4 regions of the Streptomyces sp. NPDC089424 genome follow, and region 2 is predicted to be linked to each of the others. Evidence: riboswitches for the same ligand, from Rfam matches in the RefSeq annotation. Region 2 holds a riboswitch; each other region holds the start of a gene.

The links. Region 2 has a riboswitch for cobalamin ahead of ACIP2X_RS16995 (energy-coupling factor ABC transporter permease). Riboswitches for the same ligand answer to the same signal wherever they lie in the genome.
Region 1: it holds a riboswitch for cobalamin, as region 2 does, so the genes downstream of both, ACIP2X_RS25405 (prenyltransferase/squalene oxidase repeat-containing protein) here and ACIP2X_RS16995 (energy-coupling factor ABC transporter permease) in region 2, are expected to answer to the same signal.
Region 3: it holds a riboswitch for cobalamin, as region 2 does, so the genes downstream of both, metE (5-methyltetrahydropteroyltriglutamate--homocysteine S-methyltransferase) here and ACIP2X_RS16995 (energy-coupling factor ABC transporter permease) in region 2, are expected to answer to the same signal.
Region 4: it holds a riboswitch for cobalamin, as region 2 does, so the genes downstream of both, ACIP2X_RS19095 ((2Fe-2S) ferredoxin domain-containing protein) here and ACIP2X_RS16995 (energy-coupling factor ABC transporter permease) in region 2, are expected to answer to the same signal.

What each region holds. Positions count from the first base shown of each region.
Region 1 covers NZ_JBIVHU010000006.1:113,955-121,732, forward strand. Annotated here, with positions in the region: gene ACIP2X_RS25390 (aldehyde dehydrogenase) at 1-784, opposite strand, end outside; gene ACIP2X_RS25395 (MBL fold metallo-hydrolase) at 962-1,984, shown strand; gene ACIP2X_RS25400 (GNAT family N-acetyltransferase) at 2,130-2,810, shown strand; cobalamin riboswitch at 3,786-3,911, shown strand; gene ACIP2X_RS25405 (prenyltransferase/squalene oxidase repeat-containing protein) at 4,028-5,248, shown strand; gene ACIP2X_RS25410 (SCO2322 family protein) at 5,245-5,880, shown strand; gene ACIP2X_RS25415 (energy-coupling factor transporter transmembrane component T) at 5,873-7,060, shown strand; gene ACIP2X_RS25420 (ABC transporter ATP-binding protein) at 7,057-7,778, shown strand, end outside.
Region 2 covers NZ_JBIVHU010000003.1:435,948-443,725, forward strand. Annotated here, with positions in the region: gene ACIP2X_RS16960 (vanadium-dependent haloperoxidase) at 1-126, opposite strand, end outside; gene ligD (non-homologous end-joining DNA ligase) at 170-1,051, opposite strand; gene ACIP2X_RS16970 (Ku protein) at 1,159-2,214, shown strand; gene ACIP2X_RS16975 (hypothetical protein) at 2,313-2,435, shown strand; gene ACIP2X_RS16980 (ATP-binding cassette domain-containing protein) at 2,493-3,347, opposite strand; gene cbiQ (cobalt ECF transporter T component CbiQ) at 3,344-4,093, opposite strand; gene ACIP2X_RS16990 (energy-coupling factor ABC transporter substrate-binding protein) at 4,099-4,458, opposite strand; gene ACIP2X_RS16995 (energy-coupling factor ABC transporter permease) at 4,455-5,165, opposite strand; cobalamin riboswitch at 5,199-5,383, opposite strand; gene ACIP2X_RS17000 (hypothetical protein) at 5,714-7,147, shown strand.
Region 3 covers NZ_JBIVHU010000002.1:1,185,014-1,192,791, forward strand. Annotated here, with positions in the region: gene ACIP2X_RS12965 (class I adenylate-forming enzyme family protein) at 1-1,228, shown strand, start outside; gene ACIP2X_RS12970 (metal ABC transporter solute-binding protein, Zn/Mn family) at 1,293-2,105, opposite strand; gene ACIP2X_RS12975 (metal ABC transporter permease) at 2,063-2,932, opposite strand; gene ACIP2X_RS12980 (metal ABC transporter ATP-binding protein) at 2,929-3,564, opposite strand; cobalamin riboswitch at 3,704-3,926, shown strand; gene metE (5-methyltetrahydropteroyltriglutamate--homocysteine S-methyltransferase) at 4,098-6,416, shown strand; gene ACIP2X_RS12990 (FAD-binding dehydrogenase) at 6,474-7,778, opposite strand, start outside.
Region 4 covers NZ_JBIVHU010000003.1:861,663-869,440, reverse strand. Annotated here, with positions in the region: gene ACIP2X_RS19120 (chaperone modulator CbpM) at 1-272, shown strand, start outside; gene clpB (ATP-dependent chaperone ClpB) at 263-2,902, shown strand; gene trxA (thioredoxin) at 2,899-3,345, shown strand; gene ACIP2X_RS19105 (UBP-type zinc finger domain-containing protein) at 3,351-3,614, shown strand; gene ACIP2X_RS19100 (FAD-dependent oxidoreductase) at 3,614-5,401, shown strand; partial or broken gene ACIP2X_RS19095 ((2Fe-2S) ferredoxin domain-containing protein) at 5,360-5,769, opposite strand; cobalamin riboswitch at 5,829-5,952, opposite strand; gene ACIP2X_RS19090 (IS701 family transposase) at 6,364-7,563, opposite strand; partial or broken gene ACIP2X_RS19085 (IS5 family transposase) at 7,716-7,778, opposite strand, start outside.

The sequences.
Region 1 (7,778 bases), on a different contig from region 2:
CGACCGCCGCCGACTTGCCGCCCAGCTCCAGGGTGACGCGGGTCAGGTTGCGGGCGGCGACCTCCATCACGCGCCGCCCCGCCGCCACCGATCCCGTGAACGACACCTTGTCTACGGCGGGGTGCCCGACGAGGTACTCGCTGACCTCCCGGTCGGCGGGCAGGATCGACAGCACGCCCTCGGGGAGCCCGGCGTCCCGCGCGATCTCGCCGAGCAGATACGCGTCGAGGGGCGACTCCGGCGACGGCTTGAGGACGACCGTGCAGCCCGTCAGCAGCGCGGGGGCCAGCTTGGCGGCGGCCACGAACTGCGGGACGTTCCACGGCACCACCGCCGCGACGACCCCGACCGGTTCGCGCCGGACGAGCAGCCGTCCGAGCACGCCGTCGCGGCTCTCCTCGTGGCGGAAGTCGCGGGCGACCCGGATCGCCGTGTCCCAGACCATCATCGCGCCGAGCGCCTGCGCGAGGACGCTCCAGGAGTACGGCGAGCCGTTCTCGGACGAGATCACGCGGGCGATCTCCTCGTGCCGGGCGGCGATGCCGTCCTTGATCCGCCCCACGACCTCGATCCGCTCGTCGAGGGACATCCGCGGCCAGGGGCCCTCGTCGAAGGCCCGGCGGGCGGCCGCGAGCGCCCGGTCCACGTCCTGCGCCGAGGCGTGCGGCACGCGCCCGAGGACCTCCTCGGTGTGCGGGGAGATCACCTCGATGACGTCCTTGCCGAGGGGTTCGGTCAACTCCCCGCCGATGAACAGCTGTCCGTGTTCCACGAGCTCGGTCATGGCGACTGCCCTCCCTGGTCCCCGACGCCGCTCCCCTGACACTCCATCAGATGCGCGGACTACGAAGACTGATACCAGCTCGTCCCCGAGGAGTCCACGGCCCGGAACCGGTGACTCGGGCTCCCATGGAAACGTGTTCTAGTTATAGTGACCGCACGGCGGCGATCGGGGGAGCCCATGACGCAGGTGCACGACCACGGCGGCGGCGTACGGTCCCTGAAGGTCCCCATTCCGGACAACCCCCTGGGCCACACCCTCGTCCACGTCGTCGACACCGACGCCGGCCCGGTGCTGATCGACACCGGCTGGGACGACCCGGCGTCCTGGGACACCCTGGCCGCGGGGCTCGCGGCGTGCGGCACCTCGGCCGCCGAGGTGCACGGCGTGGTCGTCACCCACCACCACCCCGACCACCACGGCCTGTCGGGCCGCGTGCGGGAGGCCTCGGGGGCGTGGATCGCGATGCACGCGGCGGACGCGGCCGTGGTCCGGCGCACGCACGAGGCCCGCCCCGAGCACTGGTTCGCGTACATGGCGGACAAGCTCACCGCGGCCGGCGCCCCCGAGGCCCACATCGCCCCGCTGCGCACCGCCCGCGGTCGGCTGCCCGGCCTCTCCCCCGCCCTCCCCGACCGCGAGATCGTCCCCGGTGAGCTGCTCGCCCTGCCCGGGCGCCGGCTGCGCGCGATCTGGACACCGGGCCACACGCCGGGCCACGTCTGCCTGCACCTGGAGGAGGAGCACCCCGCCCGACTGCCGGGCCACGGACGCCTGTTCTCCGGCGACCACGTGCTGCCCGAGATCACCCCGCACATCGGCCTGTACGAGGACCCGGACGACACGACCGTGACCGACCCGCTCGGCGACTACCTGGCCTCCCTGGAGCGCGTCGCGCGCCTCGACCCCGCCGAGGTCCTCCCGGCGCACCAGTACGCCTTCACCGACGCCCCCGCCCGGGTGGCCCAGTTGCTCGCCCACCACGAGGCGCGGCTGACCGGCCTGCTGGTGCTCCTGGCCGAGCCCCTGACCCCCTGGCGGCTCGCCGAGCGCATGGACTGGAACCGGCCCTGGGCCGAGATCCCCTACGGTTCCCGCACCATCGCCGTCTCCGAGGCGGAGGCCCATCTGCGCCGGCTGGTGAAACTGGGGCGGGCGGAGGCCGTCGCGGGCAGCGATCCGGTGACGTACGTGGCGGTGTGAGCGTCCGCGCGGCAGCGGGTCGCGACGCCCGCGTCGGGCCTGGCGGTAGATTCGGCCCCGTCCCCTGGACGACGGCGGCCACCGCCGCGCTTTCAGGGCCTGTCCGTCACGGGTCTGTCATCCCTTCCTCCCCACGGGAGTTCGTATGCTGTGGGCGCGACTGAGGCGTCGCAGGTCACTGCCGCCGCTCCCGGTGCCGGGGCCGTGCGCGCTCGGCCGGCACACGGTGCACACCGGAGGTCTGCTGCTGTACACCCCGGAGACCCAGCTGGACCTGCTGGCGGCGGTCGCCGCCGGATCGGACGGCGCGGCGCAGCGGTGGCTCGGGATGCGGGGCGAGGAGGTCGTCGCCGACACCCGCATCCGGGAGTCCCTGCTGCGGATGCGCCCCGGCGACAGTCACCGTGGCATCCCCCCGCGGTGGCTCTCGGCGTTCGAACTCGACCCCGAGGGCGGTGAGGTCCTGGTGGCCGTGGGCCGGGAGGACGGCCGCTACGCCGGGGCCCTCCAACTCGACCGCACCGCCGGGCAGATCGGCGGCTGGCTCGCACCGCACGCCCGCGGCCGGGGCCTCGGCGCGGAGCTGTTCGCCGCGGGCGCCCAGCTCGGCCACACCCACTTCGGCCTGGACTCGGTCCACGCCGGGACCGAGGTCACCAACTCGGCCTGCCGGGGCGCCCTCACGCGCGCGGGCTTCGTGCCGGCAGAGGGGCCGCCCCGGCACACCCTGCGCGACGGCCGCGAGATCGACGCGACCTGGTTCCGCCACGAGTCCGCCCCCGTCACCCGCTGCCGCGCAGCAAACCTGATCCGAACCGGCGCGTAGCCCTCCGGGGCGACGAGCGACCCCACGGAACCTTGCCCACAATGCAACCGCCGCCCCCCACAAGGGCCTGCGCATCCCACCCAGGATGCGACCGGATGCCTCACGGCGGCTTGCGCCGCAGCCCGCCCGGGGTGTGACCGGCAACCCCACGGGCCCTTGCGCCGCAGCCCGCCCGGGATGTGAACCGCAACCCCACGGGCGCTTGCGCCGCAGCCCGCCCGGGATGTGACCGGCAACCCCACGGGCGCTTGCGCGTCCGGTGACGGGCGGCCCGACGGGGGCTTGCACGAAGCCCGCACGGGGTAGCGGGCGGCCCAACGGGGCGCATGTCCGCCCAGGATGCGACCAACGGCCCCCCGGGAGCCTGCGCGTAGCGCGCCCGGGGTGTGGTTGGCGGCCCCAAGGGGGCTTGCACGCGGCCCGCACGGGGTGGCTTGCGGCCCAACGGGGCTTATCCGTAGCCCGCCCAGGATGCGACCAGCAACCCCACAAGGCCTGCGCGCCCACCCAGGATGCGACCGGATGCCTCACGGCGGCTTACGCCGCAGCCCGCCCAGGATGCGACCAACGGCCCCCGGGAGCCTGCGCATAGCGCGCCCGGGGTGTGACCGACGGTCCCACGGGGGCTTGCACGTGGCCCGCACGGGGTGGCGGCGCCCAACAGGGCCTATCTGTAGCCCGCCCAGAATGCGACCCTCAGCCCCACGGGAGCCTGCGCGCAGCCGCCCCAGGATGCGACCGTCAGCCCCACAAGGGCCTGCGCGTAGCCCGCCCGGGGCGCGACCGTCAGCCCCACGGGAGCCTCGTAGCCCACCCGAGATGTGACCGGCAATCCCACAAGGGCCTGCGCGTAGCCCATCCAGGATGCGGCCGCCGCCCCCGCAGGACTTGCACCTAGCCCACCCGAGGTGCCCCGCGGGGGTCTGTGCCCGGTCCGGTCGGGGTGTGACCGGCGCCCCATGGGGCTGGGGCTACGGGCGGGTAGAGTGGCCCGGTCGTCATCACACCCGTACGGGGGAAAGCCGGTGCAAATCCGGCGCTGACCCGCAACCGTGAGCAGCCGAGGCTGTGAGCCGGACCGCCCCGCACGGCAGCGTGACCGGCTCAAGTGCACCGGCAACCGGCCGGTGTACGGCACCGTCGAGGTATACGGAGCCGAGCCGCCCGGGGGTTGCCCGTGCTGCGCGGCTCCCCGCAGGGAGAGGCACCCGCCGATCATGAACGTCGTCCGCCGCAGCGCAGCGGCCCTGGCCGTCACCGCAGTGATCGGCGCCGCCGGGGTCCCGGCCGCCCAGGCCGCGAGCCCCTCCCCGTCGCTGCCCTCGGGGCTGTACGGCACGGGTGACCCCACCTACGACGGCGTGTGGCGCCAGTCCCTCGCCCTGCTCGCCCACGACGCCGTCGGCGTGCGGCCCGCCGCCGCGGGCGTGGAGTGGCTGGCCGGACAGCAGTGCGCCGACGGCGCGTTCGCGCCGTACCGCGCCGACACCGCCAAGCCCTGCGACGCCAAGACGCCGGTCGACACCAACATGACGGCCGCCGCCGTGCAGGCACTCGCCGCGCTCGGCGGGCACGACGCCGTCACCGGCAAGGCCGTCACCTGGCTGAAGTCCGCGCAGGGCAAGGACGGCGGCTGGGGCTACACCGCCGGCGGCCCCAGCGACGCCAACTCGACCTCCCTCGTCATCGGAGCCCTCGCCGCCGCGGGCGAGCGGCCGCAGGACGTCGTCAAGGGCGGCCGGTCCGCCCAGGACGCCCTGCTCGCGTTCGCCATACCGTGCGACGACGCCAAGGGCGCCGGGGCGTTCGCCTACCAGCCCGACAAGAAGGGCGCCCTCGCCGCCAATCCGGACGCCACCGCGGCCGGCGTGCTGGGCTCGCTCGGCAAGGGCCTGGCCGCCGAGGCCGCCGGCACCGCCGCCGCGCCCTCCTGCGCCGACGGCGACGACCTCACCCCCGAGCGGGCCGCCGCGAACGGCGCCTCCTACCTCGCCGACGCGCTCGCCGCGGACGGCCACCTCATGTCGGCCCTCCCCGGTTCCGAGGACCAGCCCGACTACGGCAACACGGCCGACGCCGTCGTGGCCCTCGCCGCCCAGGGCGGCGCGGCCCGAGCGGCCGGGCCCCTCAAGTGGCTGGAGCGGAACGCCGTCGCCTGGGCCAAGCAGAGCGGCCCGGCCGCCTACGCCCAGCTGATCCTCGCCGCGCACGCGGCCGGTGGCGACCCGCGCGACTTCGGCGGCACGGACCTCGTGCGGCTGCTGAACGCGTCGGGCCCCGCGCCGCAGAGCGCGCAGCGGCCCGCCACCGCGGACAGCGAGGCCACGTCCGAGTCGGACGACGGCTTCGGTGTCTGGTGGTACGTCGGCGTCTGCCTCGTCGCCGGTGTCGGCATCGGCTTCCTGCTCAGCGGCCGGAACCGGAAGCAGCAGCCGTGATACGCCGGGCGGCGGCCCTCCTCGCCGCGCTCCTGATCGCCCTGGCCGCCGGCACGGGCCCGGCCCAGGCCACCGGCTACCGCTACTGGTCGTTCTGGGAGCGCGACGGCAAGGCGTGGACGTACGCCACCCAGGGTCCCTCCCTCGCCCGCCCCGCGGACGGCTCCGTGCAGGGTTTCCGTTTCGCGGTCAGCGAGGACTCCGCGGACGCGTCCCGGCCGCGCGGCGAGGCCGGCTTCACCACGATCTGCGCGGGCACCCCGGCGCGGGACGGCCACAAGCGGGTGGCCCTGGTCATCGACTTCGGCACGGCGTCGGACGCCCCGTCCGGCGAGACGCCGCCCGCGCCCCGCACGGCCTGCGCCCGGCTCGCCCCGGACGCGACGGCGGCGGAGGCCCTGGCGGCGGTCGCCAAGCCGCTCCGGTACGACGCCAACGCCCTGTTGTGCGCGATCGGCGGCTACCCGGCGAAGGGCTGCGGGGAGCAGGTGGCGTCGGCGGGCAAGCCGGCCGGTGAGCCGGCGGACGAGAGCGGCGGCGGCCCGTCGCTGGGCGTCGTCGCCGGGGTGGCGGCGGTGGCGGTGCTGGGCGCGGCGGCCGGCTGGCAGGCCCGCCGGCGCAGGCATGGCTGACCACGGCTCGGGCGTGGACCGGCACGGCACCCGGCCGGCGTCGGCGGGCGTCACCGCCCTGCGGCGCCGGCCCCCCGCGCCGGTCCACCCCGGCGCCTGGTGGCTGTGGTCCCTGGCCCTCGGCACCGCGGCCACCCGCACCACCAACCCGCTGCTCCTCGCACTCCTCGTGACGGTCTCGGCCTACGTCGTCGCCACCCGCCGCCCCCACACCCCTTGGGCCCTCTCCTACGGCGCCTTCGTCAAGCTGGCCCTCGCCGTGCTGCTGGTCCGCCTGGTGTTCGCCGTCGCCCTCGGTTCGCCCCTGCCGGGCACCCACACCCTGCTCACCCTTCCCGAAGTCCCGCTGCCCCACTGGGCGCAGGGCATCCGCCTCGGCGGCCGGGTCACCGCCGAGACCCTCGTCTTCGCCCTCTACGACGGCCTGAAGCTGGCCACGCTCCTGATCTGCGTCGGCTCGGCCAACGCCCTCGCCGCTCCCACCCGCCTCCTCAAGTCCCTGCCCGGCGCCCTCTACGAGATGGGCGTGGCCGTGGTCGTGGCCCTCACCTTCGCCCCGCACCTCATCGCCGACGCCCAGCGGCTGCGCACCGCCCGCCGGCTGCGCGGCCGCCCGGACAAGGGCCTGCGGGGCCTGCTCCAGGTGGGCCTGCCCGTCCTCGAAGGCGCCCTGGAACGCTCCGTGGCCCTCGCCGCCGCCATGGACGCCCGCGGCTACGGCCGTACCGCGCAGGTCCCGCCGGCGGTGCGCCGTACGACCGCGGTCCTCACGCTCACCGGTCTGCTCGGCGTCTGCGCCGGGACGTACGGACTGCTCACCGCCGACGGCGGCACCTACGGCCTGCCGGTCCTGCTCGCCGGCCTCGCCGCGGCGCTCGCCGGTCTGCGGCTGGGCGGCCGTCGCACCCCGCGCACCCGCTACCGCCCCGACACCTGGAACGCCCGTTCCTGCCTGGTCGCCGCCTCCGGCGTCGCGGTCGCCGCCCTGCTGACCCTGGCCGCCTCCGCCGACCCCGCGGCCCTGCATCCGGGTGTGATCCCGCTGGTCGCCCCGACGCTGCCGCTGTGGCCGGCCGCGGCCGTGCTCCTCGGGCTGCTCCCGGCGTTCGTCACCCCCGCTCCCGAGCCGCCCGCGGCGGGACGGCCCGCTCCCCAGAGATCCGAGGAGAAGCCCTCATGATCCGCTTCGAGGACGTCTCCGTGACCTACGACGGAGCGGCCGGACCCACCGTCAGGGGCGTGGACTTCGAGGTCCCGGAAGGCGAACTCGTGCTGCTCGTCGGCCCGTCCGGGGTCGGCAAGTCCACCCTGCTCGGCGCGGTCAGCGGCCTGGTCCCGCACTTCACCGGCGGCACCCTGCGCGGCCGGGTCACGGTCGCCGGCCGCGACACCCGTACCCACAAGCCGCGTGAACTCGCCGACATCGTGGGCACGGTCGGCCAGGACCCTCTCGCCCACTTCGTCACGGACACGGTCGAGGACGAACTCGCCTACGGCATGGAGTCGCTGGGGCTCGCCCCGGACGTGATGCGGCGGCGCGTCGAGGAGACCCTCGACCTGCTCGGCCTCGCCGATCTGCGCCATCGCCCGATCGCCACGCTCTCCGGCGGCCAGCGGCAGCGAGTCGCGATCGGCTCGGTCCTCACCCCGCACCCGAGCGTGCTCGTCCTGGACGAGCCGACCTCCGCGCTGGACCCGGCGGCCGCGGAGGAGGTCCTCGCGGTCCTCCAGCGGCTCGTGCACGACCTCGGTACGACGGTCCTGATGGCCGAGCACCGTCTGGAGCGGGTCGTCCAGTACGCCGACCAGGTCGCGCTCCTCCCGGCGCCCGGCGCGGCCCCGCGCCTCGGCACCCCGGCCGAGATGATGGCCGTCTCCCCGGTGTACCCGCCGGTGGT
Region 2 (7,778 bases):
GACGGTGGTGGCCGTCGTGGCGCCCAGCGCGAGCGCGGTCAGGCCCACGACGAGCGTGCGGCGACGGTGGGTGCGGCGGGGGAGGGCGGTGGGGCGGGTCGGACGGGTCGGGCGGGTCGTTTCCATGCTGGTCCCTTGCTGTGAGGTGCCCGTCGAGGGGCGCTGTGGCTCACGGCAGTGGACTGGCCCGCCCCTCGTCGAGCAGCGGGGCCAGCACATCGCCGTAGTCCTGCACGCGCGGGGCGATGTCGGTGGCGAGGAAGGTGAGTTGGCCGACGTCTCGGCACGCCTCGACTTCCTCCCAGGTCACCGGTGCCGAAACGGTCGGCGTCGCCCGCGCTCGCAGGGTGTAAGGAGTCGCCGTGGTCTTGCGCGCGGCGTTCTGACTCCAGTCGACGAAAACCTTTCCGGGCCGCAGACTCCGCGTCATCCGGTGTACGACCAGTCGGGGCATCGCGCGCTCCGCCTCGACGGCGAGCTCCTTGGCGTACTCCGTCACCCGGTCGGAGGGGGTGGGCAGGACCGCCGCGAGCAGATGCAGCCCCTTGGAGCCGGACGTCTTCGGGTACGCCTCGATCCCGTCCGCCGCCAGCCGCTCCCGCAGCCACAGGGCGACCTCGCAGGCCTGCACGACGGTGGCCGGCGGACCCGGGTCGAGGTCGAGGACGAGCCGGTCGGCGACGCCCGGTGCGGAGATCACCCATTGGTGGGTGTGGAACTCGGCGACCAGGTTCGCCGCCCACATCAGGCTCGGCAGGTCCTGCACCAGCACCATCCGGGCCGGCCCCTCCGACCGGGGCACCTCGGCGGTGGTGACCCACTCGGGGGTACCCGGGGGCACGTTCTTGGCGAAGAACACCTGCCCGTCGGGTCCGTCCGGATAGCGCAGGAAGGACACCGGCCGGTCCCGCAGATGGGGCAGCAGCACGTCGGCGTTCGTCGCGTAGTAGTGCAGCAACTCGCCCTTGGTGAAGCCGGTCGCCGGATGCAGCACCTTCTCCAGATTGCTGAGCGCGACCCGTCGCCCCTCCACCTCAGTGATCGGCGTCATACGATGAAGAATCACATGAAAAGCATGAGAATCATACGAACTCAGCTGATACACCGCGGAAGCCGTGGAAGCCTTGGGTGCCGCCAAGGCCGTGCAGGTCAAGAAAGGTGCTGGATGTGCGATCCATTTGGAACGGCGCCATCTCATTCGGCCTGGTCAGCATCCCGATCAAGCTGGTGAACGCCACCGAGAGCCACACGATCTCGTTCCGCCAGATCCACACCGAGGACGGCGGCAGGATCCGCTACCGCAAGTTCTGCGAGCTGGAGGACCGCGAGGTCAGCGGCGCCGAGATCGGCAAGGGGTACGAGGACGCGGACGGCTCGATCATCCCGATCACCGACGAGGACCTGGCCCATCTGCCGCTCCCCACCGCCAAGACGATCGAGATCGTGGCCTTCGTGCCGGGCGACCGGATCGACCCGCTCCAGATGGACGCGGCCTACTACCTCGCGGCGAGCGGCGCCCCGGCGGCCAAGCCGTACACGCTGCTGCGCGAGGCGCTCAAGCGGAGCAACAAGGTGGCCATCGCCAAGTTCGCGCTGCGCGGCCGGGAGCGGCTCGGCATGCTGCGGGTGGTCGGTGACGCCATCGCGATGCACGGGCTGCTGTGGCCGGACGAGGTCCGCGCGCCCGAGGGCGTCGCCCCCGACACCGGTGTCACCGTCCGTGACAAGGAGCTCGACCTGGCGGACGCCCTGATGGACACCCTCGGCGAGGTCGACCTGGAGGACCTGCACGACGAGTACCGCGAGGCGGTCGAAGAGGTCATCGCCGCGAAGGCGGCCGGCGAGGCGCCCCCCGAGGCCCCGGAACCCGCGGCGGGCGGCAAGGTGCTCGACCTGATGGCGGCGCTGGAGAGCAGCGTCCGCGCGGCGCGGGAGTCGCGCGGCGAGGCGCCGGCCGAGGACGCCGACGTCCACGCCCTGCCGCAGCGCAAGTCCAGCCGTACCGCGCCCAAGGAGCCGACCGGGAAGAAGTCCACGGCGAAGAAGGCGGCCGCCAAGAAGACGGCGTCCAAGTCGGCCCAGGGGACGAAGAAGGCGGCGGCCTCGAAGAGCACGGCGAAGAGCACGGCGAAGAGCACCGCGAAGACGGCGGCGAAGAAGTCGACGGCCAAGAAGACGACGGCGAAGACGACGGCGCGCAAGCGTTCGGCGTGAGCGGGGTCCTCTCTTCGAAGTCGACAGCCCTGTCACGGAGTCCGGTCGCCGGCGGGAGGCGGGACCAGGACGTCCCCGCAGACGCCTGGTGGGCCGGGATGGGCACGGGCGGCGACCACGCCGTCCATCAGGCGGCCAAGGTCGGCGCGATCGGCGCCGTGGTCGCCGGTACGACGCTGCTCGCGCGGCGCGAGAAGGACACCGACGCCCCGGCTGAGTGACGGCCCCCGGCCGCGAGCCGACTTCGTCCCCCCTTCCGGGCTCTGCCCTCCCAGTGCCTACCCGGCCTGCCCCGGCTGTGTCGCCACCAGCGTCGCCAGTTCCTCCGCCGTGCGCGGGCCCGGCGCCGCACCGGCCAGCAGCCCCTGGCCGCGCAGCAGTTCCGCCGCCGCGACACCCCACGGCAGGCGCAGGCCCGCCTCCCGAAGGAGGTGGGTGCGCGCCAGGTTCTCGGGTGCCGGGCCGGTGCGGACGCCGGACGGGGTGAGCAGGGCGGCGTCGTCGGCCCAGCGCAGCGCAAGGTCGACGTCGTGGGTGGCCATCACCACCGTCGTACCGCTCGCACGCAACCCGTCCAGGGTGGCGAGCAGCCGTTCCTGGCCGTCGGGATCGAGCCCGGCCGTCGGCTCGTCGAGGATCAGCACCCGCGGCCGCATGGCGACGGCCCCGGCGATCGCGGTCCGCTTGCGCTGCCCGTACGACAGCAGATGCGTGGGCCGGTCCGCCAGCGCGGCGATGTCCAGCGCGGCCAGCGCCTGGGCCACCCGCGCCCGCACCTCGGAGTCCGCGAGCCCCAGGTTGAGCGGCCCGAAGGAGACGTCCTGCGCCACCGAGGCGGCGAAGAGCTGGTCGTCCGGATCCTGCACCACCAGCTGGACGGTGGTCCGCAACCGGGTCAGCCCCTTGCGGTCGTACGACACCGTGCCGCCGTCCACCGTCAACTCCCCGGCCCGCGGCCGGAGTCCCCCGCTGAGCAGCCGCATCAGCGTGGTCTTGCCGCTGCCGTTGCGGCCGAGCAGCGCCAGCGCGCGCCCCTCGCGCACCTCGAAGTCGAGGCCGGTGAGCACGGCCGGGCCGTCCTCGTAGGCGAACGACACGTCGCGCAGGGCGACCAGGGGTGCGGCCTCGCTCATGACAGCGGCCTTTCGAGTACGAAGGTGAGGGCGGCGAGCGCCCCGAGCAGCGCGATGCTCACCACGGTGAACGGCACGGAGACGCGGGCCTCGGGCACCAGGACGCGCAGGGTGCCGTCGTAGCCGCGCCCGGCGAGCCCGGCCTGCAGGCGACTCGCCCGGTCGAACGCGCGCACGAAGGCCGTGGCGCCCAGCCCGGCCAGCGACCGCCACTGGGCGGCGCGCGTGGTGTGCCCGAGCCGCGCCGCCTGCGCCTCGCGGATCCGGCGCACCGAGTCGAGGAGCAGAAAGCTCATGCGGTACGTCACCAGCGCCACGTCCACCACGGGCGCGGGCACGCCGGCCCGCACCAGGCGGGGCAACAGGTCGGACATCGGGGTGGTGAACGCGAACAGCAGCACGCCGAGTGAGGCCGCCGAGGTCCGCAGCAGCAACTCCCCGGCACGGACGGCGCCGCCGTCGGCGAGACCGACGAACCCGCCCGGCCCTCCGACCCGCACCAGCAACGGCAGCGCGCCGGTGACGCAGAAGCCCAGCGGCACGCGGTACGCGAGCCACAGCCGCCGCCATGGCACGCCCGCCGGCCCGAGCAGCACGGCCAGCGCCGTCACCAGCACCAGTGCCGCTCCCGGCCAGGGTGGCAGGGAGATCGCCAGCACCGTGAGGCCCAGCCCGAGCACGGCCTTGTCCACGGGGTGGCGGCGGCGCCAGCGACTGCTGTGCGCCGCCGCGTCGATCGGCAGCACGAGGCTCAGGCCCCTTCGGCCCCGTCGGCCCCGGACACCCGCGCCGCGCCCTGCAGCTCCCTGGCCCGGGCCTCACCCTGGCGACGGCCCCGCCGGACCCCGAAGTAGTACGCGAGCGCGCCCGCGCCGACCGCCGCCTGGAGGGCGAACAGCCCCGACTCGATCTCACCGGACGGCGGCTCGTACAGCGGGGCGAACCAGGGCTCGTAGTCCGGGTCCAGCTCGGTGATCGCCGTCTCCGCCTCGGCGTCGGCGCCGGTGAACGGCTCCTCCTTGTGGTCGCCGAGGCCGAGTACCAGCGGAAGCACCGCGAGGGCGACGACCGCGAGCAGCAGCAGGAGGTTGGTCCTCGTATGGCGCTTCACCGGGCCACCGCCTCGGCGTCGGCGTTCGCGCCGCGGGTCCCCTTGGGGGTGAGCAGCACGCCCAGCCGGGTCAGTTCCCCCTTGCTGGACTGCACGAGCAGCCGCATCACCAGCACCGTCAGCAGCCCCTCGCTCACCGCGAGCGGGATCTGCGTGACCGCGAAGATGGAGCCGAACTTGCCGAGCGCGCCCAGGAATCCGCTGCTCGGGTCGGGAAAGGCGAGTGCCAGCTGGACGCTGGTGACGCAGTACGTGGACAGGTCGGCGACGAACGCGCCGAAGAACACGGCGACCATCAGCGGCACGTCGTAGCGCCGCAGCAACCGGTAGACGCCGTACCCGGCCCAGGGGCCGACGATCGCCATCGAGAAGACGTTGGCGCCGAGCGTCGTCAGTCCGCCGTGCGCCAGCAACAGCGCCTGGAACAACAGGGTGATGGTGCCCAGCACCGCCATGACCGGCGGCCGGAACAGGATGGCGCCCAGTCCCGTGCCGGTGGGATGCGAGCAGCTTCCGGTCACGGACGGCAGTTTCAGGGCCGACAGGACGAACGTGAAGGCGCCCGAGGCGCCGAGCAGCAGGGTGCTCTCGGGATGTTCCCTGACCTCACGGGTGAGGGAACGGACTCCGTGGACGACGAACGGCGCGGACGCGGCACCCCAGGCGATCGCGTGCGCCGGAGGCAGAAAACCCTCGGCTATGTGCATGGCTTCAGCAGACCCTCTCCAGCACCTCGTGGATGGTGTACAACGTGCCTCGGCCGGTCTCCTGGCTGACGGGTGACACCGCCCGCGCTCCGCCTTCCCGGGTCACTTGGACCCAGTGGCTGCCCCTGAGGGCCGGAGCCGGACTTCCCGATCACAGTGGCGAGGGCCGCACCGGTATCGCACCGGATTTCCCGTTCACCAAGGCGTGGTGACAGTAGTGCGCCCGCGGGGGTGGTGACAAGCGGCGCATCGGGGGCGCGAAGGCGCTGGTCACGCGGCGCGCCGAGGCGGCGCGCGGGGCCGGCGCCGCTGGTCGGCGCCGGGTTCGGGGCCGGTTCGGGGCCGCTCCCCGGAGGCGGCCCCGATAAAGGGCGCGCCGGACGGCTGGACAGCAACGGCATTGGGAAATAAGTGAGTTGAGAGGCAGTTCGCCGGCCGGGGGGCACGCCGAACCGGGGGCCCGGTGGCGCCGGCACCGGAAGCGGGGTCCCGGTGACTCCGGCACCGACGGCTGCACGGGGAACCACTCGCACCAGGGGGAGAGCACGATGGACGAACCGACCTACACCACACCCTTCGCACCACCGCCACGGCCGCCCGAGCCGCCTCGCGTCCACCACCAGGACCCGCTGGCCGCCGCCCTCGGCAACGCCTCCCTGCTCGGCGTCGGCTACTGGCTGCTCGGACGCCGCGCACTCGCCGTACTGTCCCTGCTGGGCACGGTCGTCCTCGTCTCGCTGCTCGCCGCAACCGCCGCGTGGGGCTACGAGATCGCCGCGCTGGTGTGGTGGGTCGCGCTCGGCGCCCACGGATGGTTCCTCGCGAGCCGCGGCGTCCCGCGCGTCGCGTCCCGTAGGCAGCGCCTGATCGCGCTCTGCGTCACCGTGCCGGTGCTGCTGGCGGTGGGACTCCTGCGCTACGACGCCCTGCGCATCGGACAGGACGTCACCGAGGCCCGCGACAAGGGCGACTGCGCCGCGGTGTTCCGCGCCCAGGACGAGGTGTGGGCCGGGCACCGCGTGGCCGGCGCCCCGGTCAGCGCCCGCGGTGACGAGGTGGTCGAGGACTGCCGGAACCTGGGAACGGCCGAAGTACTGCTGGACAGAGGCCTGGGCAACGACACCGAGGCACTGGAACGGGGCTTCGGCATCCTCACCTCGGTGCTCCGCGAACCCGGCAACGAGCGGACCGTCGGCACGGTCCTCGACGGCTTCCTCGACGGACTGCCCACGGACAACCCCTGCGGGACCGTCGGCGTCACCGACTGGCTCCGCGACCGCGAGGCGACCCGCGACCAGCTCGACCGGTCCGCGTCCACCGCGGACCGCGTGGCGCCCGCCGCGCTCGTCGCCTGCGGTGACACCCTTATGCAGGGCGACGACTGGCAGGCCGCCAGGGCGCACTACCGGCAGCTGCTCGACGAGTATCCCGACGACGGTCTGGAGAGCCGGGCCCGCACCGGCGTCACCAAGGCCACGCAGGCCATCGAGCTGGACAACGTCCGCTCCCTGCTGACCGGCACGCAGGACGAACAACCCGAGTACTGCTCCCGGCCGGCCAAGTACAGCGCCGCCAAGCCCATGGGCAAGGGCACCAACCGGGCGATGTACTTCGGCAACACCGAGTACACCAACCAGCTCCCCGGCAACTGGAAGGCCACCGACGCCGCTCGCGCGGCGGCGGTCGTCTGCGTGGGCGAGGAGGACTTCGGGACGTCCGTCCAGACGTGCCCTTACCAGAGCCAGCGGTCCGGCACCATCACGTACGTGACCTTCCACCGGATCGCGATCCCGGTACGGGTCTACGAGGTGCGCACCGGCAAGCTCGTCTCCCGGCGCACGATCCAGATCAGCGGATCCAGCTGCCCCGCGGTCCTGTCGTACGTGACCTGGGGCGACGAAGACAACCCACCGCGGAACCGGTATGTCAACGACTCCAGTTCCGACGTGCGCAACGCGTTCAGGCCGCTGACCAACCGCTGACCGGCCGACGGCGTGGAGGACGGACCCGGGGAGGGTCCGCCCCCACGCCGCCGCGGCTGACCCTCACCCTCGCGACGACGTCGGCAGGCTCTTCGCGATGGTCCGACACGGCCGCGCCCGACAGCGACTCGGCGGTGCCGCACAGCGCCTGCGCCTTGGCCAGGTAGCCCATGAGGTTCTCGAACTCCCCGTAGGGAGAGCGCCCTTCGATCGCCATGAAGAGGCTCGCGCCCAGGGAGAAGACGTCGGACTTCTCGTCCCCCGCCCGGCCGCGGGCCACCTCGGGGGCGAGACGGCGGGGCTTGCCGCGGATGCCGCCCGTCGCAGGATGTTTTTCGGGGTCACATCGCCGCGCACCACGCCTTCGCCGTGCGACTTCGCGAGCGCGCCGGCGATCCGACCGCCGATCCAACCGGCCTCCGCGGGAGTCGGGCGGCCACGGTCCCCGAGGAGCTGGGCGAGGCTGCGGGAGCGGACCCACGCCTCACTCCTCACCCCACGTCCAACAGTGGTGACGGAGTGTACTGAGAGGCCCGTTCGTCGCAGGGATCCAAGATCATCGAGCACGAGGGAGCGAAGGGTCTTCCGTTTCGACAAGTGGAGGCGTAGGTTCCGGGTACCCCGCGCGGCA
Region 3 (7,778 bases), on a different contig from region 2:
CGCCCTGCGCACCGTGGTGGCGGCCGGGCCCGGTGCCGTCCCCGAGGGGGCGGTCGCGCTGTCCGCGCTGCTGCGCACCGACCCCAGGGCGTTCGCCCCGGCCCGCCCGCACCCCGACTCCGCCGCCCGCATCCTCGTCTCCTCCGGCTCGGAGGCGGAGCCGAAGATGGTGGCGTACTCGCACAACGCGCTGGCCGGCGGGCGCGGCAACTTCCTCGCCTCGCTGATGACCGGCGGGCAGCCGCCGCGCTGCCTGTTCCTGGTGCCGCTGGCCTCCGCGTTCGGCAGCAACGGCACCGCCGTCGCGCTCGCGCGGCACGGCGGCACGCTCGTCCTGCTCGACCACTTCACGCCCGAGGCCGCGCTGGAGGCACTCGTCGAGCACCGGCCCACCCATGTCCTCGGCGTGCCGACCATGATCCGGATGATGCTGGACCGCGTCGCCGAGGGCGGCCTGGCGGAGTTCACCCCGCCCACCGCCCTGGTGGTCGGCGGCTCCCCGCTGGACGAGGCCACCGCCGAGGAGGCGCGGCGCGTCTTCGGCTGCCCGGTGGTGAACCTCTACGGCTCGGCCGACGGAGTCAACTGCCATACGGGGCTCGCGGCCGAGGACACGAAGGGCGCGGGGCCCGGCGTCCTCGCGGGCCACCCCGACCCACGCGTCGCCGACATCCGCATCGCCAGCCCCGGCACCCGCGAACTGCGCGAGCTGCCGAGCGGCACGGTCGGCGAGATCGTGGCCCGCGGCCCGATGACGCCGCTGTGCTACGTCGCCGCCCCCGACCTGGACGCCCGCTACCGCACCGACGACGGCTGGGTGCGCACCGGGGATCTGGGACTGCTCCAGGAGGACGGCACCCTGCGGGTCGTCGGCCGGCTCAAGGACGTCGTGATCCGCGGCGGGGCCAACATCAGCCCGGCGGAGGTGGAGGTCGAGCTGGCGGGCCATCCGCTGGTGCGGGACGTGGTCTGCGTGGGGGTGCCCGATCAGCTGATGGGCGAGCGGCTCGCGGCCTGCGTGGTGCCGCGCGAGGGCCGCGCGCCCACGCTGGCCGAGCTGTGCGCCCACCTCGACGCGCGCGGACTGGAGCGGCGCAAGCACCCCGAACGGCTGCTGGTCGTTGCGGAGTTGCCGCTCACCCCCGCGGGCAAGCCGGACCGCACCGTACTGCGGGAACGATTCGCCGCGCAGCCGGGCCCGGAGCGGCCGCTGGCTCCGGCCGGCTGAGTGCGCCACGCGCTGAGGGGGCCGTCCGGCGCGGGCGGCCCCCTCGGTGCGTGACGCGACGCCGTCACGAGGCGGCCATCGCCGTCTCCACCGTCTTCGCCGCTTCCCGGTAGACCGCCAGCAGGTCCAGGTCCGTCCCCGGGTAGTTGACGATCTCGACCTGCTCGGCGCCCGCGTCGGGCAGCACCGTGCCGGTCGTCATGTGCGCGTTGTCCAGGACGAGTCGGGGCTTCGTCCGCGACAGCTCGGACAGCTGCTTCGCCGTCACGGCCTCGGGCCCGAAGGTGCCGACGAGTTCGGCACCCGCCAGCTTCGCCGCCCAGGTCGTGAACACCTGGGCGACGACGGTGGGCTGCTTCCCTCGCGGCCACTTGGCCTTCAGACCCTTGTGCAGCGCCGCGTACTCGGAGTCGAAGGAGGCGGTCCACCGCGCGGCGGCGTCCTCGGTGCCGAACAGCTGCGCCAGCCGGGCGACTTCGGCCTTCGCCTTGTCCGCGTCGTTGTCGAGGGCGACCTCGACCAGCTCGGCGTCGGAGCCGGCCGCTTCCTTGATTTTCGCGGCGTACGGTTCGAAGGGCGCGTAGAGCACGTAGTCGGCGCCCGCCACCGCCGCGAGGTCGGAGGGCTTGGGGTCGTAGTCCGGGGCGTGCTGCACCGACTGCGGGACGATGACCTCGACGTCCGCGGCGCCGGCGGCCTTGGCGAGGGCGCCCTCCCAGGTGGTGGTGGCGACGACGACCGGTGAGGAGTCCTTGGCACCGGAGGACGAGGACGACGACGGCTCGTTCTCGCCCCCGCACCCGGTCGTGGTCAGGGCGAGCCCCGCGGTGAGGGTCAGTGCGAGGAGGGAATTCTTGCGGACGCGGGTGCGCGCCATGAGCTGATTCTCCGTTCGGGTAGGAGATGGACGGCGAGGACGACCACGCCGGCGGTGAGGACGAGGACGGGCCCGGGGGGCCAGTCGAAGCGGAGCGCGAGAAGGAACCCGGTCAGGTTCACGGCGACTCCGATGCCGACCGCCCAGGCGGTGATGGACTTCAGGGACGTGCCGAGGCGGCGGGCCGCGAGCGCCGGCAGCAGCGTGAGGGCGTCGACGAGCAGCGCGCCGGTGAGCTTGATGGCTCCCGCGACGGCCACCGCGACCAGGACGAGCAGCACCAGGGTGAGCCGTTCGACCCGTACGCCGGAGGACAGGGCGAGTTCGCGGTCGTACAGCAGCAGGGCGAGGTCGCGGCGCCGCCACCAGAACAGGGCCGGGACGGCGACCGCCAGGGCGCCCAGCACCCACAGGTCGGCGGTGCCCACGGACAGGATCGAACCCCACAACAGGGCGAACGCGCCGGCCGCGTTGACCCCGGACACCGCGAGCACGAGCAGCGCCGCCGCGATGGCCAGGCTCATGAGCAGGCCCATCGCCCCCGACAGCCCGTCCGGGGTGCGGGCCAGCGGGGCGACCCCGGCGCCGGCGAGGGCGCAGGCGAGCAGCGCGCACAGCATCGGGTCGAGGCCGGTCAGCAGGCCCACCGCGATGCCGAGCAGTGCCACGTGCATCATCGCGAACCGCACCGGCATGATGTCCAGACCGACGATCACGACGCCGATCACGGGCAGGCCCACGGCGGCCAGCAGCAGGGCGACCCCCGCGCGCTGGACCGGGACGAGTTGCAGCAACTGGCCGACGTCGGCGGCGGCCTGGGCGTTCACCGCACCTCCCGCAGCCGGCCGGCGGCCATCTCCAGCACCTGGTCGCAGCGGTCGGCCAGGGCCCGGTCGTGAGTGACGACCACGACGGTCACGGGCAGGGACAGCAGGACGTCGGCTGCCTCCTCCTGCCCCGCGAAGTCCAGCGCGGCGGTGGGTTCGTCGGCCAGCAGCACCCCGGCGCCCGCCGCGACACAGCCGACCGCACGCGCCAGGTACATCCGCTGCAACTGGCCGCCGGACAGGGTGTGCAGCGGCCGTCCGACGAGCTGCCCGACGCCCAGCTTCGCCGCCGCCTCGACGGCCTCGTCCCGCGCGCCGCCGCTGTCCAGCAACTCCCCGGCCAGCAGCGGGAACCGGCCGACGGCCGGTTTCTGCGGGATCCAGGCGCAGGCCCGGCGCCGCCACGCCCACTCGGCCGCGCTGCGGGTGTCCCGTCCGCCCACCAGGATCCGGCCGCCCGCCCGGCGGTGCAGACCGAGCACGGCGCGCAGCAACGTGGTCTTGCCCGAGCCGTTGGTACCCGTCAAGGCCACCCGCCGGCCGGCCGCGACGTCGAGGTCGACGCCCCGGACGGCCTCCACCCGGCCGTGCCGGCAGGCGACGTCGCGCATCACGACGTCCAGTCCTTCCATGCCACCTCCTCGCTCCTCCACAGCAGTCGGAAGGGAACGGCGGCTGGTTCCCGGGTGCCGGCGACGGCCGGCGCGCCCGCGTGTCCGACTTCACCTTCCGCATGCCGGACCTGCCCGCCTCGCCCGCCTGTCACGGCGTAGGGTGGTCGGCGCAGCTGGTTCGCCCCGTCCGCCAGGCGGGACGTCGTAAGAGGGAACCCGGTGGGAATCCGGGACTGCCCCGCAGCGGTGAGTGGGAACGACCGCCGTCATACGCACTGGACCCAAGGAGACGGGTCCGGGAAGCGACGGCCAGTAGGTGCCTCGTACGACACGAGGCGGGCCCGCGAGTCCGAAGACCTGCCAACTGCCCGTGCGCGACCCCTCGTGCGCGGACATTCCGGTGACCTCGAGGGCGGGTCGGCGTACTACCAGGCGGACGACCGCGCGGTGCTCGCAAGCCGCGCGAGGTCGGGTCCGTCCGGTTCCGTCACCCTTCGCGCTCTCGTCCCGTCCCCGGGATCTCAGGGATTCATCTCGCGAAGGAGATCTCCGTGACCACCAAGCCCGCAGCCGCGGCAGCACGGGCCACCGTGTACGGCTACCCCCGCCAGGGCCGCAACCGGGAGCTGAAGAAGGCGATCGAGGGCTACTGGAAGGGCCGCGTCACCGCCGACGCCCTCCGGTCGACCGCCGCCGAACTGCGCGCCGCCACCTGGCGCCGCCTCGCCGGGGCCGGCGTCCACGACGTGCCGAGCGGCGACTTCTCGTACTACGACCACGTGCTCGACACGACCGTCATGGTCGGCGCGATCCCCGACCGGCACCGGGAGGCCGTCGCGGCCGACGCGCTCGACGGGTACTTCGCCATGGCGCGGGGCACGCAGGACGTCGCGCCGCTGGAGATGACCAAGTGGTTCGACACCAACTACCACTACCTGGTGCCCGAACTGGGCCCGGACACCGTCTTCGCAGCCGACGCCTCGAAGCAGGTCGCGGAGTTCGAGGAAGCCCGCGCGCTGGGGCTGACGGCCCGTCCGGTCCTCGTCGGACCCGTGACGTACCTGCTGCTCGCCAAGCCCGCGCCGGGCGCCCCCGCGGACTTCGAACCGCTCACGCTGCTGGACCGGCTGCTGCCGGTGTACGCCGAGGTCCTCGCCGACCTGCGCGCGGCGGGCGCCGAGTGGGTGCAGCTCGACGAGCCCGCCCTCGTCCAGGACCGCACCCCGGCCGACCTGAACGCCGCCGAACGGACCTACCGCGAACTCGGCGCCCTCACCGACCGGCCGCAACTCCTCGTGGCCTCGTACTTCGACCGGCTCGGCGACGCCCTGCCGGTCCTGGCCAGGTCCCCCGTCGAGGGACTCGCGCTGGACTTCACCGGGGCCGGCGCGGCCAACCTCGACGCCCTGGCGGCCGTCGGCGGACTGCCCGGCAAGCGCCTGGTCGCCGGTGTGGTCGACGGGCGCAACATCTGGGCCGCCGACCTGGAGAAGTCCCTCGCCACCCTCGGCACCCTGCTGGGCCTCGCCGACCGGGTCGACGTGGCCGCCTCCTGCTCGCTGCTGCACGTGCCGCTCGACACGGGCCTGGAGCGGGACGTCGAGCCGCAGATCCTGCGCTGGCTCGCGTTCGCGCAGCAGAAGACCGCCGAGATCGTCACCCTCGCCAAGGGCCTCGCCCAGGGCACCGCCGCGATCACCGCCGAACTGGCCGCCAACCGCGCCGTCCTGGCCTCCCGCGCGAGCTCGCCGATCACCCGGGACCCGGCGGTCCGCGCCCGCGCCGCCGCCGTCACCGAGGCCGACGCCCGCCGCTCCCAGCCGTACCCCGAGCGGGCCGCCGCCCAGCGCGCCCACCTCGGCCTGCCCCTGCTGCCGACCACGACCATCGGCTCCTTCCCGCAGACCGGCGAACTGCGTGCCGCCCGCGCCGATCTGCGGGCCGGCCGGATCGACGACGCCGGGTACGAGGAGCGCATCCGGGCCGAGATCCAGGAGGTCGTCGCCTTCCAGGAGAAGACCGGCCTCGACGTCCTCGTGCACGGCGAGCCCGAACGCAACGACATGGTCCAGTACTTCGCCGAGCGGCTCACCGGCTACCTCGCCACCCAGCACGGCTGGGTCCAGTCCTACGGCACCCGCTACGTCCGCCCGCCGATCCTGGCCGGGGACATCTCCCGCCCCGGGCCGATGACGGTGCGCTGGACGACGTACGCCCAGTCCCTCACCGGCCGCCCGGTCAAGGGCATGCTGACCGGGCCGGTGACCATGCTCGCCTGGTCCTTCGTCCGCGACGACCAGCCCCTCGGCGACACCGCCCGCCAGGTCGCCCTCGCGCTGCGCGACGAGGTGAACGACCTGGAGGCGGCCGGTACCTCGGTCATCCAGGTCGACGAACCGGCGCTGCGCGAGACCCTCCCGCTGCGCTCCGTGGACCACGCCGCCTACCTGGCCTGGGCGACGGAGGCATTCCGGCTCACCACCGCCGGCGTACGCCCGGACACCCAGATCCACACCCACATGTGCTACGCCGAGTTCGGGGACATCGTCCAGGCCATCGACGACCTCGACGCGGACGTCATCAGCCTGGAGGCCGCCCGCTCGCACATGCAGGTCGCACGGGAGCTGGCCGCGCACGGCTACCCGCGCGAGGCCGGGCCGGGTGTCTACGACATCCACTCCCCGCGCGTCCCGGGCGCCGGCGAGGCCGCGGAACTGCTGCGCACCGGCCTGAAGGCCATTCCGGCCGAACGGCTGTGGGTCAACCCCGACTGCGGTCTGAAGACCCGGGGCTGGCCCGAGACCCGCGCGTCGCTGGAGAACCTGGTGGCCGCGGCCCGCACGGTCCGGGCGGAGCTGTCGGCCTCCTGATCCCGCCGTGCCGAAGAGGCCGGGGCGTCGGTGGCGCCCCGGCCTGCGGGAGGCGGTTCAGGTCGCGGTCGCCTCGGCCGCCGCGCGTCCCGCCGTGCGGCCGGAGAACAGGCAGCCGCCGAGGAACGTGCCCTCCAGCGAGCGGTAACCGTGGACTCCTCCGCCGCCGAAACCGGCGACCTCACCGGCCGCGTACAGGCCGGGGACCGGGGTGCCGGAGGCGTTCAGGACGCGGCCGGACAGGTCGGTCTGGAGGCCGCCCAGGGTCTTGCGGGTCAGGATGTTGAGCCGCACGGCGATCAGCGGCCCGGCGGCCGGGTCCAGGATCCGGTGCGCGGACGCGGTGCGGCTGAGCGTGTCCCCGGGATAGGCGAGCGCGTTGCGGATGCCCATGACCTGGACGTCCTTGGTGTAGGGGTTGGCGATCTCGCGGTCGCGGGCCTCGATCTGCCGCCGGAGGTCGGCAAGCCGGATCAGGTTCTCGCCCGTCAGCCCGTTCATTCCCGCCACCAGCTGCGGCAGGGTCTCGGCGACGACGAAGTCCTCGCCCCGCTCCTTGAACCGCTCGATGGGCTCCGGGGTCTGCCAGATGCGTGACAGCAGCTGCCAGACGTTCTTCTCGGTGAGGTCCGGGTTCTGTTCGGAGCCGGAGAGGGCGAACTCCTTCGCGATGATCTTCTGTGTGGTGACGAACCAGGAGTAGTCGTATCCGCTGTCGGTGATCGACTTGAGGGTGTGCAGGGTGTCGTAGCCAGGGATGTCGGGGCTGGAGAACCGCTTGCCGGTGGCGTCGAACCACAGGGAGGACGGCCCGGGCAGGATGCGGATGCCGTGGCCGGGCCAGATGGGGTCGTAGTTCTTGAGGCCCTCGGTGTAGTGCCACATCCGGTCGGGGTTGACGATCCGTCCGCCGGCCCGCTCGGTGATGGCGAGCATCCGCCCGTCCACGTGCGCGGGCACTCCGGTGATCATGGACTTGGGCGGGGTGCCGAGGCGGGCGGGCCAGTTCCGGCGAACGAGGTCGTGGTCGGCGCCGATGCCGCCGGAGGTCACGATCACGACCGGCGCGCGCAGTTCGAAGTCGCCGATCACCACGCGGGAGCTGGGCTTGCCGCGGGCGGCGTCGCTCGGCTCCAGGACCGCGCCGCGTACCCCGGTGACGGCGCCGTTCGTGACCACCAGCTCGTCCACCCGGTGACGGAACCTGAAGGCGACCCGGCCGTTCTGCGCGGCGGCCCGCACCTTCTTCTCGAAGGGTTCGACGACGGCGGGTCCGGTGCCCCAGGTGACGTGGAAGCGCGGCACCGAGTTGCCGTGGCCGTCGGCGAGGCCGCCGCCCCGCTCGGCCCAGCCGACGATCGG
Region 4 (7,778 bases), 430 kb from region 2:
CCGCCGTGGCCCTTCGCTCGGGCCTCCACCCCGATCTGATCCGCCGGTTCGTCGCCCTCGGCCTGGTCGACGCCGAACGCGACTCCGCGGGGCGACTGGTGTTCGACCCCACGGCCCCGGCGGTTCTCGCCCGTATCCAGCGGCTGCGCACCGGACTCTGCCTCAACTACGCATCCATCGGCCTGGTGCTCGACCTGCTCGACCGCATCAGCCTGCTCGAAGCCGCCCTGCGCGGCCGCGGCACGAGGAGTGAAACACCCCCATGGACATGAACCGTCTCACCCAGAAGTCCCAGGAAGCCCTCCAGGACGCCCAGAGCGCGGCCGTCGGCATGGGGCAGACCGAGGTCGACGGGGAACACCTGCTGCTCGCGCTTGTCGATCAGGAGGACGGTCTGATCCCACGGTTGCTGCAACAGGCCGGCGCCGAGCCGAAGGAGCTGCGCGCGGCCGTGCGCGAGGAACTCTCGCGCCGCCCGAAGGTCACTGGTCCCGGCGCGGCACCCGGCCAGGTCTTCGTCACCCAGCGTCTGTCCCGCCTGCTCGATGCCGCCGAGCGGGAGGCCATGCGCCTCAAGGACGAGTACGTGTCCGTGGAGCACCTCCTGCTCGCCCTGGCCGAGGAGGGCTCGGCGACCGCCGCCGGACGGCTGCTCAAGGAGTACGGCGTGACCCGGGATTCGTTCCTGAGCGCGCTCACCCAGATCCGCGGCAACCAGCGCGTCACCTCCGCCAACCCTGAAGTGGCCTATGAGGCTCTGGAGAAGTACGGCCGCGACCTGGTCGTCGAGGCTCGGTCCGGGCGGCTGGATCCGGTTATCGGCCGTGATGCGGAGATCCGTCGCGTCACCCAGATCCTCAGCCGCAAGACCAAGAACAACCCGGTCCTCATCGGCGATCCCGGCGTCGGCAAGACCGCCATCGTCGAGGGCCTGGCCCAGCGCATCGTTCGCGGCGACGTCCCCGAGGGCCTGCGCGACAAGACGGTGTTCGCTCTCGACATGGGCTCCCTGGTCGCCGGCGCCAAGTACCGCGGCGAGTTCGAGGAACGCCTCAAGGCCGTGCTGTCCGAGGTGAAGGCCGCCCAGGGGCGCATCCTGCTCTTCGTCGACGAACTGCACACCGTCGTCGGCGCGGGCGCCGCCGAAGGGGCCATGGACGCGGGCAACATGCTCAAGCCGATGCTCGCCCGCGGTGAACTCCACATGATCGGCGCCACCACCCTCGACGAGTACCGCAAGCACATCGAGAAGGACGCCGCCCTCGAACGCCGCTTCCAACAGGTCTTGGTCGACGAGCCGAGCGTGGAGGACACCATCTCCATCCTGCGCGGACTGCGCGAACGTCTGGAGGTCTTCCACGGCGTGAAGATCCAGGACACCGCGCTGGTCTCCGCGGCCACCCTCAGCCACCGCTACATCACCGACCGGTTCCTGCCCGACAAGGCCATCGACCTCGTCGACGAGGCGTGCGCCCGGCTGCGTACCGAGATCGACTCGATGCCCGCCGAACTCGATGAGATCACCCGTCGCGTCACCCGCCTGGAGATCGAGGAGGCGGCCCTGTCCAAGGAGACCGACCCCGCCAGCAGAACCCGCCTGGAGGAACTGCGCAAGGAACTGGCCGACCTGCGCGGCGAGGCCGACGCCAAACATGCCCAGTGGGAGGCCGAACGGCAGGCCATCCGCCGCGTGCAGGAACTACGCCAGGAACTGGAGCAGGTCCGCCACGAGGCGGAGGAGGCCGAACGCGCCTACGACCTCAACCGCGCCGCCGAACTCCGCTACGGCCGCCTCCAGGACCTGGAGCGCCGGCTGCAGGCCGAGGAGGAGCAACTGGCCGCCAAACAGGGGCAGAACCGGCTGCTGCGCGAGGTCGTCACCGAGGAGGAGATCGCCGAGATCGTCGCGGCCTGGACCGGCATCCCCGTCGCCCGTCTCCAGGAGGGCGAACGCGAGAAGCTGCTGCGCCTCGACGAGATCCTGCGCGAGCGCGTCATCGGCCAGGACGAGGCCGTCAAACTCGTCGCCGACGCCATCATCCGCGCCCGCTCCGGCATCCGCGACCCGCGCCGCCCCATCGGCTCGTTCATCTTCCTCGGCCCCACCGGAGTCGGGAAAACCGAGCTGGCCAAGACTCTCGCGGCGGCCCTGTTCGACTCCGAGGAGAACATGGTCCGCCTCGACATGAGTGAGTACCAGGAGCGGCACACCGTCAGCCGGCTCATGGGCGCACCACCCGGATACGTCGGCTACGAGGAAGGCGGCCAGCTCACCGAGGCCGTACGCCGCAAGCCGTACTCGGTGGTGCTGTTCGACGAGATCGAGAAGGCGCACACCGACGTCTTCAACACCCTGCTGCAGGTCCTCGACGACGGCCGCATCACCGACTCCCAGGGCCGCACCGTCGACTTCCGCAACACCGTGATCATCATGACCTCCAACATCGGCTCCGAGCACCTCCTCGACGGCGCCACCGCCGAGGGCGAGATCAAGCCCGACGCCCGCGCCCTGGTGATGGGCGAGCTGCGCGGGCACTTCCGCCCGGAGTTCCTCAACCGCGTCGACGACATCGTTCTGTTCAAGCCGCTCGGTGAGCGGCAGATCGAGCGGATCGTGGAGCTGCAGTTCGACGAACTGCGCCGCCGCCTCGCCGAACGCCGCATCACCGTCGAACTAACCGAAGTGGCCCGGGAGTTGATTGCCCACCAGGGCTACGACCCGGTGTACGGGGCCCGGCCGCTGCGGCGTTACATCTCCCACGAGGTCGAGACGATGGTCGGGCGCGCCCTGCTGCGCGGTGACGTCCAGGACGGTGCGACGGTCCGCGTCGACGCCGAGCATGGAGAGCTGGTGGTCACCTACGACCAGCCCGAGGACGTGAAGGGAGCGCGGGCGGCATGAGCACGATGCAGGCGACGACCGTCAGTTGCCCCCACTGCGGGCGCACCAACCGGGTGCCCGTGGCCGCGGAGGGCCGCCCCAAGTGCGGCCACTGCAAGCGGCCCCTACCGTGGATGGTGGACGCGGGCGACGACGACTTCACCGAGGTCGCCGAGCGGGCCGACGTCCCCGTCGTGGTCGATCTGTGGGCCACCTGGTGCGGCCCCTGCCGCATGGTCAGCCCCGCACTGGAGAAGGTCGCCACCGATCTCGCCGGCCGAATCAAACTCGTCAAGGTCGACGTCGACAAGAACCCGCGACTGTCGCAGCGTTTCGAGGTCCAGGCCGTACCGACACTGGTGATCCTCGACCGGGGCGAGATGGTCGCCCGGCAGGCGGGGGCGGCGCCCGCCCCCGCTCTGCGCCAATGGGTGGAACAGTCGATCAGCGCCCGGAAAGGGTGATCCGGATGACCCTGCACGCAGACCCCCACCTCGCGCTCGTCCGGCCGGTCCAGCCGCTGACCCCAGAAGGGTGTCAGGAGTGTCTGATGCTCGGCGCCCCGTGGGTCCACCTGAGGCTCTGCCTGACCTGCGGGCACGTCGGCTGCTGCGACTCCTCGCCGAACAAGCACGCGCGCAAGCACGCAGCTGCCGACGCCCATCCGATCGTGCAGTCGTTCCAGCCCGGCGAGGAATGGCGCTGGTGCTACGTTCACGAGGCGTTCGTCTGATGTCCGGCGACCAGTCGCTGCCGGGCGAAGAACCGGTGCCGGAGAAAGCGGACGAGGCCGCCTTCTGGGAGACCCCGGACATCTACGGCGCGTATCCGCGCCTCACGGAGGACCAGACAGCACGTCTGGCGGAGCACGGGCAACGCCGGACCATGGCTCCGAACGACGTGTTGATCCGGGAGGGGGAGCGCTGCGAGACGTTCTTCGTCGTCCTCAGCGGTACCGTCGCCGTCGTCGAGGACTACGGCACTCCGGAGGAGCACGTGCTGCGCGTGCACGGCCCCGGTCGCTTCATCGGCGAACTCGGCCTGCTGCACGGACAAGTGGCTTTCTACACCGCTGTCGCCAGGGAGCCGGGCGAGGTCCTCGTCGTCTCCGTGGACCGGTTGCGCCACCTGGTGACCCAGGACGCCACCGTCGGGGACATCGTGCTGCGCGCCTGTCTGTGCCGTCGCGCGCTGCTTGTCGGACAGGGCGCCGGCTTCCGCATCATCGGCTCGCGTTACTCGCCCGACACCAGACGGCTGCGCGAATTCGCCGTCCGCAACCGGCTGCCGCACCGCTGGATCGACCTGGAGACCGACGAGGAGGCCGAGGAGCTGCTGCGCCGCTTCGGCGTCGGCCCGGCGGAGATCCCACTCGTCATCTGGCGGGACACCACCCTGTTGCGCAACCCCAGCAACGCGGAACTGGCCCGGCTCATCGGCCTGCCGTCACTACCCGCCGGAAACCGTCACGGCGACGTCCTCATCGTAGGCTCCGGACCAGCCGGCCTCGCCGCCGCGGTCTATGCCGCCTCCGAGGGCCTAAGAACCACGGTGGTGGAGACGATGGCCACCGGCGGCCAGGCCGGCACGTCGTCCCGCATCGAGAATCTGCTGGGCTTCCCATCCGGCATCTCCGGCGCCGAACTCACCGAACGCGCCGTGCTCCAGGCCGACAAGTTCGGCGCCAGGATCAGCCTTCCGCTGGAGGCGACCGGTCTCCATCCCAAGGACGAGGACCACTACGTAGTGGCGTTCGCCGACGGCAGTGAGATCGCCGCCCGCGCCGTCGTCCTGGCCATGGGTGCCCGCTACCGCCGGCTCCAGGTGCCCGGCATCGAACGCCTGGAGGGAACGGGCGTGCACTACTCGGCGACCGTCTACGAGGCCCAGCAGTGCCGCACCGACCCGGTGGCCGTCGTCGGCGGAGGCAACTCGGCGGGCCAGGCGGTGCTGTTCCTCGCCGAGTACGCGCCGAAGGTGCACCTGCTGGTCCGAGGAGCCAGCCTTGATGCCAACATGTCCCGCTACCTGGTCGACCAGGTCGAACGCCATCCGCGGGTGGAGGTCATGCTGCACACCGAGGTCACCGAGGCCATCGGCCACGACGTGCTGGAGGAACTCGACGTGGTCGACAACCGCACGGGCGGGCACCGCCGGCTCGCGGTACGGAGCCTGTTCATCTTCACCGGCGCTGAACCTCACACCGAGTGGCTCGCCGGCATCATCGCCCTCGACTCCCGCGGCTTCGTCCTCACCGGGCCGCAGGCTCAGGAGGCCTGCGCCCACCCCGAGGTGTGGCACGGCAGAGGGCGCTCGTGCATGACCCTGGAGACCAGCCTGCCCGGGGTCTTCGCGGTAGGGGACGTCCGTAGCGGCTCGGTGAAACGGGTGGCCTCCGCGGTCGGCGAAGGCGCGATGAGCATCCACTTCGTGCACCGCTACCTGGGCCGCACGGCCGCGCCGGGCGGCACCGACAGCTCACCGCACACCCGTCCGAAGGAGTCCGCTTGGCTCGCATGACGCCCAGGAGGTGAAGGCATACAGGTCGAGGATGTCCGGCAACGGAGTGACTCCCGGGCCGCCGGCGCGTACCCAGGCGACGAGTCCTCCGTCGCGTCCGTGTCGTTGACGAGCCCCAGCCAGACCGGCCGGGCACCGGCGGCACTGCGGACGGCTGTACAGCGAATACGTTGGCCTGCCACACGTCACGGCAGTCGGAGATGCGCACCGGCACATCCGCCCGCAGTCTCGGTCTGTGCGGCGTGATCGATTCCGGTCCCCTTGGGGCTGCCACAGCAGCAATCGCGGCATACGACTACTAGGCACGGCACCGGACCGTTCGCCTCCACAGTCTCGCCTGAAGCCTCTTCCGTCGGCCTCCCGGGCATCACACCACTCCCCCGCCCGGGGAGATCCGCCCCGGCGTTGCTCGAGGAGACGACCGCGTGAGTCTCCTGGCTCCCGGGTCGCCGCTCGCCCCGCCTTGCCACCCGGTCCTGGGGCGGCGGCCTGCGGGAACTCGCTCACCGGTCACAGTGGCGGGACCGCGCCGGATTCACACCGGCTTCCTCGGACCGCCGTCGCCGTATGTCGCCGGCCATCATCCCGTCACTGCGGCGACACCGTCACCTGCCCACCGCGCGGAAGGGCTCCCGTGAGCGGCGTGCCCGCGGGAGTCCTTTCGTACGCGCCTGCCGTGAGGAGTGACACGACAATTATGAGCAGGACATCGGGGCGGCTACGTCGTCGGGGCGGCAGCAGGCTGTCGCCGCGCTCCCCAGCGGCCCCTAGTACTCCAGTTGCAGTTCGCTATTCCTGCTGGTCAGCGGCGTGTTCGTGAGTGTACTGGGCTGATGTTCCGTCAGGCGGCGGGAGTTCGTGACTTCGGGTGCGGCGGCGGTAGTGACAGCGCATGGCGATCGCCTGGTGACGGCGGCGCCAGCGGGACCAATTCAGTGCGTGGCGTGTGCGCCGGACATGCGTCAGCGTGGGGCGGCCAACTGCCAGGAGTCGCCGGATTTCCGCCACCGTGAGCGGGACGAGATCGCCGGAACCGATTCTGCGGCCCCCCTTTCCGTCCCCGCGGCGGCGGCCATGGCAGCGAGGAAGGCGTGGGCGAGCATGGCCAGAGTGATGTGCCGATACCAGCCCGGATACCGGCGAACTTCGTACTGATCCAGGCCGCACTCGTTCTTCGCGGCCTGGAAAGCCTCCTCGATCGCCCAGCGCGTCCCGGCGATCCGTACCAGTTCGGTGATGCCGGTGCCGGCTGGTGCATAGGCGAGGTAGTAGGCGATCTCGTCCGGGCGGGCCAGGCTGCGGCGGGCCAGCACCCACCGGTCGTGGGTGGGCGCATCGCCGTCGAAGTCATCGATCGCGGGCAGCCTCGCCGCCGCCCAGTCGTAGACGCGCGGCCCTTTCGCGCCCGCCCCACAGGAGTGGCGTTCCCAGGCGTCCTCGGGTGCCTGGGAGATGGCGAAGTCGATGCGGCCGATGGCGTGCACGTGCTGGGACTTCGGCACGGCCAGGACATAGCCGACGCCGGCCTCCTCCAGCAGGCGGCGCAGCCGCCACTCCTGGCCGTAGGCCGAGTCTGCGGTCACCCAGGCGATCGGCAGCGGCGAGGCCAGGGCCCGCATGATGATGGCCTTCGCGAGATCGCCTTGGGTGGCGAACGTGCGCTCGTCGGGAATCTTCGCCTCTGTGCAGCGGGCCGGATCAGAGGTCCAGGACTTCGGCAAGTACAGCTCTCGGTCCACCAGCGCGCGGCCCTTGGAGGAGGCATAGGCGGCGAACACGCCGATCTGGCAGTTCTCGGTGCGGCCGGCGGTGCCGGAGTACTGCCGTTGCACCCCGGCTGAGACGGTGCCCTTCTTGATGAACCCGGTGTCGTCGATGATCAGCACCCCGGCCGTGTCCCCGAGCTTCTCAGCGACGTATTCCTGCAGGGCATCACGGATTTCGTCGGGATCCCAGCAGGCTCGGCTCAGCAAGTGCTGCAACCCTGCGGGAGTGTGGTGACCGGCATGCTCGGCCAGCTGCCAGCTGTTCTTCCGGCCCACTGGTCCGAGCAGGCCGTGCACATAGGCCCGCATCCGCCGCCGAAGATCCACCCGCCCGAAGCGGTGACCGATCCGCACCAGCAGTTCTTCCAGCTCCGCCGACCAGACATCGGGCCGCACATCATCTTGCACGACAAGCACAACGGCCCACCGCACCCGAAGTCACGAACTCCCGCCGCCTGACGGAACATCAGCCCAGTACACCCACGAACACGCCACTGACCAGCAGGAATAGCGAACTGCAACTGGAGTACTAGGCGCTGTTTCTCGGATCATGTGCGGAGCCAGATGATGAGTGCGGCGAGGGTTACGGTGCCGAGGTAGGTGTAGGCCCG